DNA from 3 places in the Brevibacillus sp. M2.1A genome. Region 2 is predicted to be linked to each of the others. Evidence: a T-box and tRNA genes for the amino acid it is inferred to sense, from the RefSeq annotation. Region 2 holds a T-box; the other regions hold tRNA genes.

Region 1 (3,253 bases), 4.2 Mb from region 2:
TTTGAAAAACAAATCCACCCCTGCTTACTCGCATGTTATGAAGAAGGCTTGAAGCAAGTTGTCGTCAATCTATTAAACAATGCCATTGACGCCGTGCAAAATCGCACAGACAAGTATATTCATGTCATTTCCACTTCTTCTGATGGATGGCTCTATTTGAGTGTGGAAAACAACGGCGAAAGGATTCCACCCGAGATCGTCGAGAATCTTTTCCAACCATTCTTTACGACTAAACAAAATGGGACGGGTATTGGCTTGTCCATCTGCAAAAATATTATCGAAAAGCATCAGGGCACGATCCATTGTGATTCCAATGAAAAACGCACACGCTTTATCGTTTCTCTGCCGATTGCAAATGCCCAGGAAGTTGGTCCGCGAATGGAAGCTCTCTAGGTCGCTCTTTTTTGAACCACGCAAAAAAGCCCCCTGACAATGCAGGAGGCAAGGCAAGAGATCCGTTACCAACTTCATCGGTAAGCGATCTTAGTTTTACTGTACACGAAAACATATGTTGCTACCATAGAAAACGTCAGACAGCTTTCGACAAACTTTTATACCTGTATTGAACAAAGGCTTATCTATTCAACTGTTGGATAAGCCTTCATACTTTTGCCTCAAGTAAAAATAGGCCTGCTTTCCTAGACACAAAAAAACAGAGAACCTATTGGCTCTCTGCTTTATGTATGGAGCGGGTGATGGGAATCGAACCCACGCGACCAGCTTGGAAGGCTGGAGTTCTACCATTGAACTACACCCGCATCAAAATAGATGCTGGTGCCGAGGACCGGACTTGAACCGGTACGGGAGAAACTCCCGACAGATTTTAAGTCTGTTGCGTCTGCCCATTCCGCCACCCCGGCAAACCTGTAAAACGTGGGCAAATCATGGTCGGGAAGACAGGATTCGAACCTGCGACCCCTTGGTCCCAAGCCAAGTACTCTACCAAGCTGAGCTACTTCCCGACAAATTATCATCTTCACTTTTGTAGTAAAGAAGCGTGCCCTGAGAGATTCGAACTCCCGACCTTTTGATTCGTAGTCAAACGCTCTATCCAGCTGAGCTAAGGGCACATGTTATGGAGCGGACGAAGGGTCTCGAACCCTCGACCTTCGCCTTGGCAAGGCGACGCTCTACCAATTGAGCTACGTCCGCATTATAAGAAGAAGTTGATTGGTGCGGTCGAGAGGACTTGAACCTCCACGGTGTTGCCACCACTAGAACCTGAATCTAGCGCGTCTGCCAATTCCGCCACGACCGCATTTTCCCATCCAAGTAGTCAGAGGTGTTAACAAGCTGACTTTCACTTTTCGGGTTTATGAAAACTGGTGAGCCATGAAGGACTCGAACCTTCGACCCTCTGATTAAAAGTCAGATGCTCTACCAACTGAGCTAATGGCTCATGAAAAATGGTGGGAGAGACGGATTCGAACCGCCGAACCCGGAGGGAGCAGATTTACAGTCTGCCGTGTTTAGCCACTTCACTATCTCCCCAATTTCATGGTGCCGGCAATAGGACTTGAACCCACAACCCCTGATTACAAGTCAGGTGCTCTACCAATTGAGCTATACCGGCATATCTTTAATTATGGCATATCTTTCATGAAAATCAACGTTTTTTTATTCCGTTAAACCTTTTTCATGTTCATGAACTATGCCATCTCATTAAGAAAGATGGCGGAGCTGACGGGACTCGAACCCGCGACCTCCGGTGTGACAGACCGGCGTGAACTCCAACTTCACCACAGCTCCATATTTGGTTGCACCCACTGGGTACTCCGATCCTACTTGTTCAAGAAGATTACTCGATGTAGAGCAAGTAGAAAATTTGGTTGCGGGAGCAGGATTTGAACCTGCGACCTTCGGGTTATGAGCCCGACGAGCTACCGAGCTGCTCCATCCCGCGATAGTCAGGACGACTGAGTGTCAGTGTTGCCACAAGACGTGACGTTTTTAGCTGACCTTCCTTGTCCATTTATATAAGTGGTGGAGGCTGACGGGATCGAACCGCCGACCCTCTGCTTGTAAGGCAGATGCTCTCCCAGCTGAGCTAAGCCTCCAAATCACCTACAAATATGTAGGGATTTTTCTAGGTGACCCGTAGGGGATTCGAACCCCTGAATGACAGCGTGAAAGGCTGCTGTGTTAAACCGCTTCACCAACGGGTTCAAGATTAAGATTACTTCTGGTGCTCCCGACAGGAATCGAACCTGCGACCTCTTCCTTACCATGGAAACGCTCTACCGACTGAGCTACAGGAGCATATTATGGCTCCTCGGGACGGACTCGAACCGCCGACCGATCGGTTAACAGCCGATTGCTCTACCAACTGAGCTACCGAGGAACGTAGAAGGTTTGTTCCTTCAAAACTGAATACGCATGATTGCTAAGAATGTGTGGATAAGTCCTCGACCGATTAGTATTCGTCAGCTCCACGCGTTACCGCGCTTCCACACCGAACCTATCAACCTCATCGTCTATGAGGGGTCTTACCAGCTTGCGCTGTGGGAAGTCTCATCTTGGAGGGGGCTTCACGCTTAGATGCTTTCAGCGCTTATCCCGTCCGCACATAGCTACCCAGCTGTGCCACTGGCGTGACAACTGGTGCACCAGCGGTGCGTCCATCCCGGTCCTCTCGTACTAAGGACAGCTCTCCTCAAACTTCCTACGCCCGCGACAGATAGGGACCGAACTGTCTCACGACGTTCTGAACCCAGCTCGCGTACCGCTTTAATGGGCGAACAGCCCAACCCTTGGGACCTACTTCAGCCCCAGGATGCGATGAGCCGACATCGAGGTGCCAAACCTCCCCGTCGATGTGGACTCTTGGGGAGATAAGCCTGTTATCCCCAGGGTAGCTTTTATCCGTTGAGCGATACTCTTCCATGCGGAACCACCGGATCACTAAGCCCGACTTTCGTCCCTGCTCGACTTGTAGGTCTCGCAGTCAAGCTCCCTTCTGCCTTTACACTCTACGAATGATTTCCGACCATTCTGAGGGAACCTTTGGGCGCCTCCGTTACCTTTTAGGAGGCGACCGCCCCAGTCAAACTGCCCACCTGGCATGGTCCTCTCGCCCGATAAGGGCGACGAGTTAGAAACTCCGTACATCAAGGGTGGTATCCCACCGACAGCTCCACAGAGGCTGGCGCCCCTGCTTCTCAGCTTCCCACCTATCCTGTACATGATGCACAAAGTTCCAATACCAGGCTACAGTAAAGCTCCATGGGGTCTTTCCGTCTTGTCGCGGGTAACC
Region 2 (3,253 bases):
AATAAAAGTTAAAGAGGGAGCAAAGCTGGCCGATACGGTCGGCTTTTTCTTTTCGTCATCTCGACGTGGCAGGTGAATACGATGGTAAGGGGCGCTGAGGGTGTTTTCGGAAGGAAAGGAAGGGGGGAATCAGCTGTGAGTATTCGTGATTCTCGTTTTATTGTGAAAACAGATGAAAAAGACGATCATTTTATTTTTACGCTGCCGGTTACATGGAACAGTAGACCGTACGAATATGCCTGGGCCAAACAGTTTGCCAGGCCGAATGACGTTGTACTTGATTCGGCATGCGGGATCTGCCACCCATTCAAATTTTATTTGGCCGATCATTGTCGAGAAGTACACGCTTGTGATCTCGATAATCGGATACTGTCTAAGGAAGCGATCTATCAAGATATTGTGGACGTATTTGGGAAAAGAGTAGCAGATAGCTTGCCTGCGCATTATTTTGACGGTATTTATTATTGTCGAGCAAATTTGACTTACTTGCCGTACTCGGATCAAAAGTTTGATACTGTATTTTGCATCTCTGTTCTCGAGCATCTTGAAGACCCGATTATGGTGGAAGCATTTCGCGAATTTCATAGAGTGTTAAAAGACGATGGGCAGCTTGTACTCACATTTGATTACCCGCTGATCAATTTAGCGCGACTGCAGCAAGTTTTGGTGGAGGTTGGATTGCAGTTTTCTGGCGACGTATCCTTTGAAATGCCAGCTGATGTGGTCTATTCTGATTTGTATGTGCCCAGGCTGTACTTCTTCCGAGCGCTGCTGAAGAAAAAATAGCAAACAAAAAGCCTTTGTAGGCTCGTCCCACAAAGGCATGTCTATGTAATCAAATGAAATTAGCGTTTAACAGGCATTTCTGTCAGGCAATCTTGGCACACAATTTTACCTTTAAAGTGAGATACCTTATCAGCGTTTCCACAGAAGATACATGCAGGCTCATACTTTTTCAGGATGATGCGCTCTCCGTCAACGTAGATTTCCAAAGCATCTTTCTCAGCGATACCCAAAGTGCGGCGCAATTCGATTGGAATAACAACACGACCCAATTCATCTACTTTGCGAACGATACCGGTTGATTTCATCATAGTTAAAATCTCCTCCCAAAAGTCTGTATATGTCGATGCTATTGTTATACGCTCATCATTTATCGTCAATATTCGACATTTTCTGTTGGGATTATCATACCAGCCATTCCCAAAGGTGTCAACATGATTTTGACAATTCCTTGAAAAGCAAAATGTTTTTTCAAAACGAAAATGCTGTTAAATCGGTGTTTCTCAAAATGTTGGCATCGATATGGAAATTTTTATGGATAAAATTTACTGGGAGTATTGGTGTCGAATAAGTCGACGAATGTCGAAACGAAACATGGCGATTCGACAAAAACTCCAAGTTTTCTCTTTTCTGCTGGTAATTTGTAAAGTTGGTATGAAGCCAGCGATAAAATTCCTTAGGAAAATGGGCTTGCCGAGGATGTTTACAAAACAGGTTGGTCGTGTACAATAGAGGATAAATGCAGCAACAAATGATACCAAACGACCATGATGGGAAGAGTAAGCCGATCCTCCTTATTTCAGAGAGCCGGGGTAGCTGAAAACCGGTATAAGCGAGCAAGCTGAACATGGCCCCTGAGTCTTGCAGATGAACAGTAACGGCATTGACCGTACCTTAGTAGTTTGTGACGTATGCCCACGTTACGGGTAGAGTCATGTTTTGACTCACCAAGTCCGTTTTCCGTGAGGGGACGGAGTATTTGGGTGGTACCGCGAGATAGAGCTCGCCCCAATTTTTTTGGGGTGGGCTTTTCCTTATTTTAATAAACGTAAACAGGAGGGGAATAGTTGCAATGAAACCTACTTATTACATCACAACACCGATCTACTATCCAAGTAACAAACTCCACATCGGTAACGCTTACACCACAATCGCGTGTGATGCCATGGCTCGTTATAAGCGTTTGCGCGGCTATGATGTGTATTACCTGACAGGGACAGATGAGCATGGTCAAAAGCTCCAAGAGCGTGCAGCCGAGGATGGCAAACAACCACTCGAATTCATCGACCCGATTGTCGATTGGGTAAAGGACCTATGGCAAAAGCTGGACATCTCTTATGACGATTTCATCCGTACCACTGAGCCTCGTCATAAAGAAGTCGTACAAAAAGTGTTCCAGCGTCTGCTCGACCAAGGTGATATTTATTTGGGTGAGTACGAGGGCTTCTACTGTGTGCCTTGCGAAGCTTTCTGGACAGAAACCCAAGCGAAAACAGACAACGGATATGCTTGCCCGGACTGTGGTCGCGAAGTGAAAAAAGTGAAGGAGAAAAACTACTTCTTCCGCATGTCCAAGTATCAGGACAGACTGCTTGCACACATCGAAGCAAACCCTGAATTTATTCAACCGGAGAGCCGCCGCAACGAAATGATCAATAACTTCCTGAAGCCAGGCCTCCAGGATTTGTCCGTATCCCGCAGTACATTTGACTGGGGAATCAAGGTGCCGAGCGATCCAGAGCACGTCATTTACGTATGGATCGATGCATTGACGAACTATATTTCTGCTCTCGGCTATTTGTCCGAAGACGACAGCAAATACCGTAATTTCTGGCCAGCCAATGTTCATATGGTTGGAAAAGACATTTTGCGCTTCCATACGATCTATTGGCCAATCCTGTTGATGGCACTGGATATTCCGTTGCCAAAGCAAATTTTTGGTCATGGCTGGCTTCTGATGCCAGATGGAAAAATGTCGAAATCCAAGGGGAATGTCATTGACCCGAAGGTTTTGATCGACCGTTACGGTTCTGACGGCGTTCGCTACTTCCTGCTTCGTGAAATCAACTTCGGTCAGGATGGCATCTTCACGCCAGAATCGTTCGTACAGCGCCTGAACTACGACTTGGCTAATGACATCGGAAACCTGCTGAGCCGTACCGCTACGATGATTGAGAAATATTTCGATGGTATCGTTCCAGCTCCACAGGATGCAGGAGAGCCGGATGACAGCCTGATCGGCCTTGCGATGAAAACGAAGGCGTTGGTGGAAGAGCACATGGAAGAAATGCGCTTCTCCAATGCACTGGCTCACATTTGGGAACTGGTGGGACGTACAAACAAATACATCGACGAGACCATGCCTTGGAATTTGGCAAAATCCGAAGAAACCAAAGGTCGCTTGGCAACCGTTATGTACAATTTGGTGGAAAGCATCCGCATCAGCTCCGTGCTGATCCAACCGTTCATG
Region 3 (3,253 bases), 460 kb from region 2:
GCAAGAGAACCGCGCGGGCTCACGCCTAGATAAATATGATGATGCTCACGCGTACGATGACATAGACGCACGATGTATTCTTTTATACCTTCCGATACTTTGACCGTCGATACCTCACGTTGAAGCTCCGCAAGCTCGGCAGTAGTCATAACCGGCTGAAGCTCTTCCAATGGATTCGCTGCCGAGAATCTGGACAGCATCCGCATTTCTTCCTCTACCGTTGGATATCCCAAGCTTACTTGCATGAAGAATCGGTCTAATTGAGCTTCAGGTAATGGGAAGGTCCCTTCATACTCTAATGGGTTTTGCGTAGCCATCACAAAAAACGGCTCTGCTAATCGATACGTAGCACCATCGATTGTCACCGAGCGCTCTTCCATGGCTTCCAAGAGTGCGGATTGTGTTTTCGGTGAAGTCCGGTTGATTTCGTCTGCAAGAATGACATTTGCAAAAATCGGCCCTTGACGGAACTCAAACTCCAGACTTTTTTGATTAAAGATAGCAACCCCTGTCACATCCGTTGGCAACAAATCTGGGGTAAATTGAATACGTTTAAAGTCACCGCTGATTGATTTGGACAATGCACGTACCATCATGGTCTTCCCAACGCCTGGTACATCTTCGAGCAAAACGTGACCATTCGCAAGAACAGCCGCTACCATGAGCTCAATTACAGAGCGTTTCCCAATCAGTACTTTTTCTATATTATCGATTAAACTGACTATTGCAGGATTTACTTGTTCCAATTTGATAGGGTTCATGTTGATACAACTCCTGTTCCATGATATTCTTCCGCAGGTTTGTAACAGCTGTTCCTCCATGCTTTCAGTGTAATTCTAAAGTAATGGATGCAAATAGGAGATACAAGGGAAAAATGCTTAAAATTTGCAAAAATACACAAGTAATTATAAAAAAAAGAGTAGGATCTATTCCTACTCTTCGGTTTCATATGATATATGGCGTGCCCTGAGAGATTCGAACTCCCGACCTTTTGATTCGTAGTCAAACGCTCTATCCAGCTGAGCTAAGGGCACAAATAAATGGAGCGGACGAAGGGTCTCGAACCCTCGACCTTCGCCTTGGCAAGGCGACGCTCTACCAATTGAGCTACGTCCGCATGTTACATCTTATGAGGTTTGTACTGAGGGCAAAGCTTTCTGTCATAGTATGGTGCGGGTGAAGGGACTTGAACCCCCACGGTTGCCCGCCAGAACCTAAATCTGGTGCGTCTGCCATTCCGCCACACCCGCATTTTACTTAGAACAGAAAAGGCATTACTGTTACTATCACGCAGCTTTGCTTCTTCAGCTAAAAAACTGGTGAGCCATGAAGGACTCGAACCTTCGACCCTCTGATTAAAAGTCAGATGCTCTACCAACTGAGCTAATGGCTCGCAAATGGCTGGGGTACTAGGATTTGAACCTAGGAATGACGGAGTCAAAGTCCGTTGCCTTACCGCTTGGCTATACCCCAATGGTGGTGCCGGCAATAGGACTTGAACCCACAACCCCCTGATTACAAGTCAGGTGCTCTACCAATTGAGCTATACCGGCGTTGTTGAATTTAATTAATGGTGGCTCGGGACGGAATCGAACCGCCGACACGAGGATTTTCAGTCCTCTGCTCTACCGACTGAGCTACCGAGCCATTTGTGATTGATCTTCGCCATTCTTTAAGAAAAATGGCGGAGCTGACGGGACTCGAACCCGCGACCTCCGGTGTGACAGACCGGCGTGAACTCCAACTTCACCACAGCTCCATATTTGGTTGCGGGAGCAGGATTTGAACCTGCGACCTTCGGGTTATGAGCCCGACGAGCTACCGAGCTGCTCCATCCCGCGATAGTCAGGACTACTGAGTGTCAGTATTGCCACAGGACGTGACGCTTTTAGCTGACCTTCCTTGCCCTTTGATATTAGTGGTGGAGGCTGACGGGATCGAACCGCCGACCCTCTGCTTGTAAGGCAGATGCTCTCCCAGCTGAGCTAAGCCTCCAGGATCCCTGCTAACGCAGGGCATTTTGCTAGGTGACCCGTAGGGGATTCGAACCCCTGAATGACAGCGTGAAAGGCTGCTGTGTTAAACCGCTTCACCAACGGGCCAGGATTATGAAGTATGGTGCGGTCGGCGAGACTCGAACTCGCACGGGTCGCCCCGCCACCCCCTCAAGATGGTGTGTCTGCCAATTCCACCACGACCGCAATTAATATGGTAGCGGCGGAGGGAATCGAACCCCCGACCTTTCGGGTATGAACCGAACGCTCTAACCAGCTGAGCTACACCGCCATGAAGCTATGAGATTAAAACATATGGCGGAGAGTGAGGGATTCGAACCCTCGCTACGCTTGCGCATACTAACGGTTTAGCAAACCGTCCCCTTCGGCCTCTTGGGTAACTCTCCGTATATATGGCTCCTCGGGACGGACTCGAACCGCCGACCGATCGGTTAACAGCCGATTGCTCTACCAACTGAGCTACCGAGGAACGTTGAAGGATTTATTCCTTCAAAACTGAATACGCATGATTGCTAAGAGTGTGTGGATAAGTCCTCGACCGATTAGTATTCGTCAGCTCCACGCGTTACCGCGCTTCCACACCGAACCTATCAACCTCATCGTCTATGAGGGGTCTTACCAGCTTGCGCTGTGGGAAGTCTCATCTTGGAGGGGGCTTCACGCTTAGATGCTTTCAGCGCTTATCCCGTCCGCACATAGCTACCCAGCTGTGCCACTGGCGTGACAACTGGTGCACCAGCGGTGCGTCCATCCCGGTCCTCTCGTACTAAGGACAGCTCTCCTCAAACTTCCTACGCCCGCGACAGATAGGGACCGAACTGTCTCACGACGTTCTGAACCCAGCTCGCGTACCGCTTTAATGGGCGAACAGCCCAACCCTTGGGACCTACTTCAGCCCCAGGATGCGATGAGCCGACATCGAGGTGCCAAACCTCCCCGTCGATGTGGACTCTTGGGGGAGATAAGCCTGTTATCCCCAGGGTAGCTTTTATCCGTTGAGCGATGGCCCTTCCATGCGGAACCACCGGATCACTAAGCCCGACTTTCGTCCCTGCTCGACTTGTAGGTCTCGCAGTCAAGCTCCCTTCTGCCTTTACACTCTACGAATGATTTCCGACCATTCTGAGGGAACCTTTGGGCGCCTCCGTTACCTTTTAGGAGGCGACCGCCCCAGTCAAACTGCCCACCTGGCATGGTCCTCTCGCCCGATAAGGGCGACGAGTTAGAAACTCCGTACA

The links. A T-box is a leader RNA that pairs with one kind of tRNA and senses whether it is charged. The one in region 2 lies ahead of metG (methionine--tRNA ligase), so its partner is inferred to be a tRNA-Met.
Region 1: it encodes a tRNA-Met, which carries the amino acid that the T-box ahead of metG (methionine--tRNA ligase) is inferred to sense. The anticodon was not compared.
Region 3: it encodes a tRNA-Met, which carries the amino acid that the T-box ahead of metG (methionine--tRNA ligase) is inferred to sense. The anticodon was not compared.

What each region holds. Positions count from the first base shown of each region.
Region 1 is NZ_JABSUY020000001.1:4,831,699-4,834,951, forward strand. Features, by position in the region: gene HP567_RS23045 (sensor histidine kinase) at 1-393, shown strand, start outside; tRNA gene HP567_RS23050 (tRNA-Gly) at 685-758, opposite strand; tRNA gene HP567_RS23055 (tRNA-Leu) at 773-860, opposite strand; tRNA gene HP567_RS23060 (tRNA-Pro) at 886-962, opposite strand; tRNA gene HP567_RS23065 (tRNA-Arg) at 997-1,070, opposite strand; tRNA gene HP567_RS23070 (tRNA-Gly) at 1,077-1,152, opposite strand; tRNA gene HP567_RS23075 (tRNA-Leu) at 1,172-1,258, opposite strand; tRNA gene HP567_RS23080 (tRNA-Lys) at 1,324-1,399, opposite strand; tRNA gene HP567_RS23085 (tRNA-Tyr) at 1,408-1,491, opposite strand; tRNA gene HP567_RS23090 (tRNA-Thr) at 1,499-1,573, opposite strand; tRNA gene HP567_RS23095 (tRNA-Asp) at 1,673-1,749, opposite strand; tRNA gene HP567_RS23100 (tRNA-Met) at 1,827-1,903, opposite strand; tRNA gene HP567_RS23105 (tRNA-Val) at 1,982-2,057, opposite strand; tRNA gene HP567_RS23110 (tRNA-Glu) at 2,092-2,166, opposite strand; tRNA gene HP567_RS23115 (tRNA-Thr) at 2,184-2,259, opposite strand; tRNA gene HP567_RS23120 (tRNA-Asn) at 2,266-2,341, opposite strand; rRNA gene HP567_RS23125 (23S ribosomal RNA) at 2,394-3,253, opposite strand, start outside.
Region 2 is NZ_JABSUY020000001.1:670,862-674,114, forward strand. Features, by position in the region: gene rsmI (16S rRNA (cytidine(1402)-2'-O)-methyltransferase) at 1-5, shown strand, start outside; gene HP567_RS03185 (class I SAM-dependent methyltransferase) at 136-786, shown strand; gene HP567_RS03190 (AbrB/MazE/SpoVT family DNA-binding domain-containing protein) at 846-1,094, opposite strand; T-box leader at 1,542-1,797, shown strand; gene metG (methionine--tRNA ligase) at 1,856-3,253, shown strand, end outside.
Region 3 is NZ_JABSUY020000001.1:1,132,660-1,135,912, reverse strand. Features, by position in the region: gene HP567_RS05690 (AAA family ATPase) at 1-761, opposite strand, end outside; tRNA gene HP567_RS05685 (tRNA-Arg) at 958-1,034, opposite strand; tRNA gene HP567_RS05680 (tRNA-Gly) at 1,042-1,117, opposite strand; tRNA gene HP567_RS05675 (tRNA-Leu) at 1,169-1,250, opposite strand; tRNA gene HP567_RS05670 (tRNA-Lys) at 1,318-1,393, opposite strand; tRNA gene HP567_RS05665 (tRNA-Gln) at 1,399-1,473, opposite strand; tRNA gene HP567_RS05660 (tRNA-Thr) at 1,478-1,553, opposite strand; tRNA gene HP567_RS05655 (tRNA-Phe) at 1,572-1,647, opposite strand; tRNA gene HP567_RS05650 (tRNA-Asp) at 1,683-1,759, opposite strand; tRNA gene HP567_RS05645 (tRNA-Met) at 1,765-1,841, opposite strand; tRNA gene HP567_RS05640 (tRNA-Val) at 1,920-1,995, opposite strand; tRNA gene HP567_RS05635 (tRNA-Glu) at 2,029-2,102, opposite strand; tRNA gene HP567_RS05630 (tRNA-Leu) at 2,117-2,201, opposite strand; tRNA gene HP567_RS05625 (tRNA-Met) at 2,210-2,286, opposite strand; tRNA gene HP567_RS05620 (tRNA-Ser) at 2,311-2,401, opposite strand; tRNA gene HP567_RS05615 (tRNA-Asn) at 2,409-2,484, opposite strand; rRNA gene HP567_RS05610 (23S ribosomal RNA) at 2,538-3,253, opposite strand, start outside.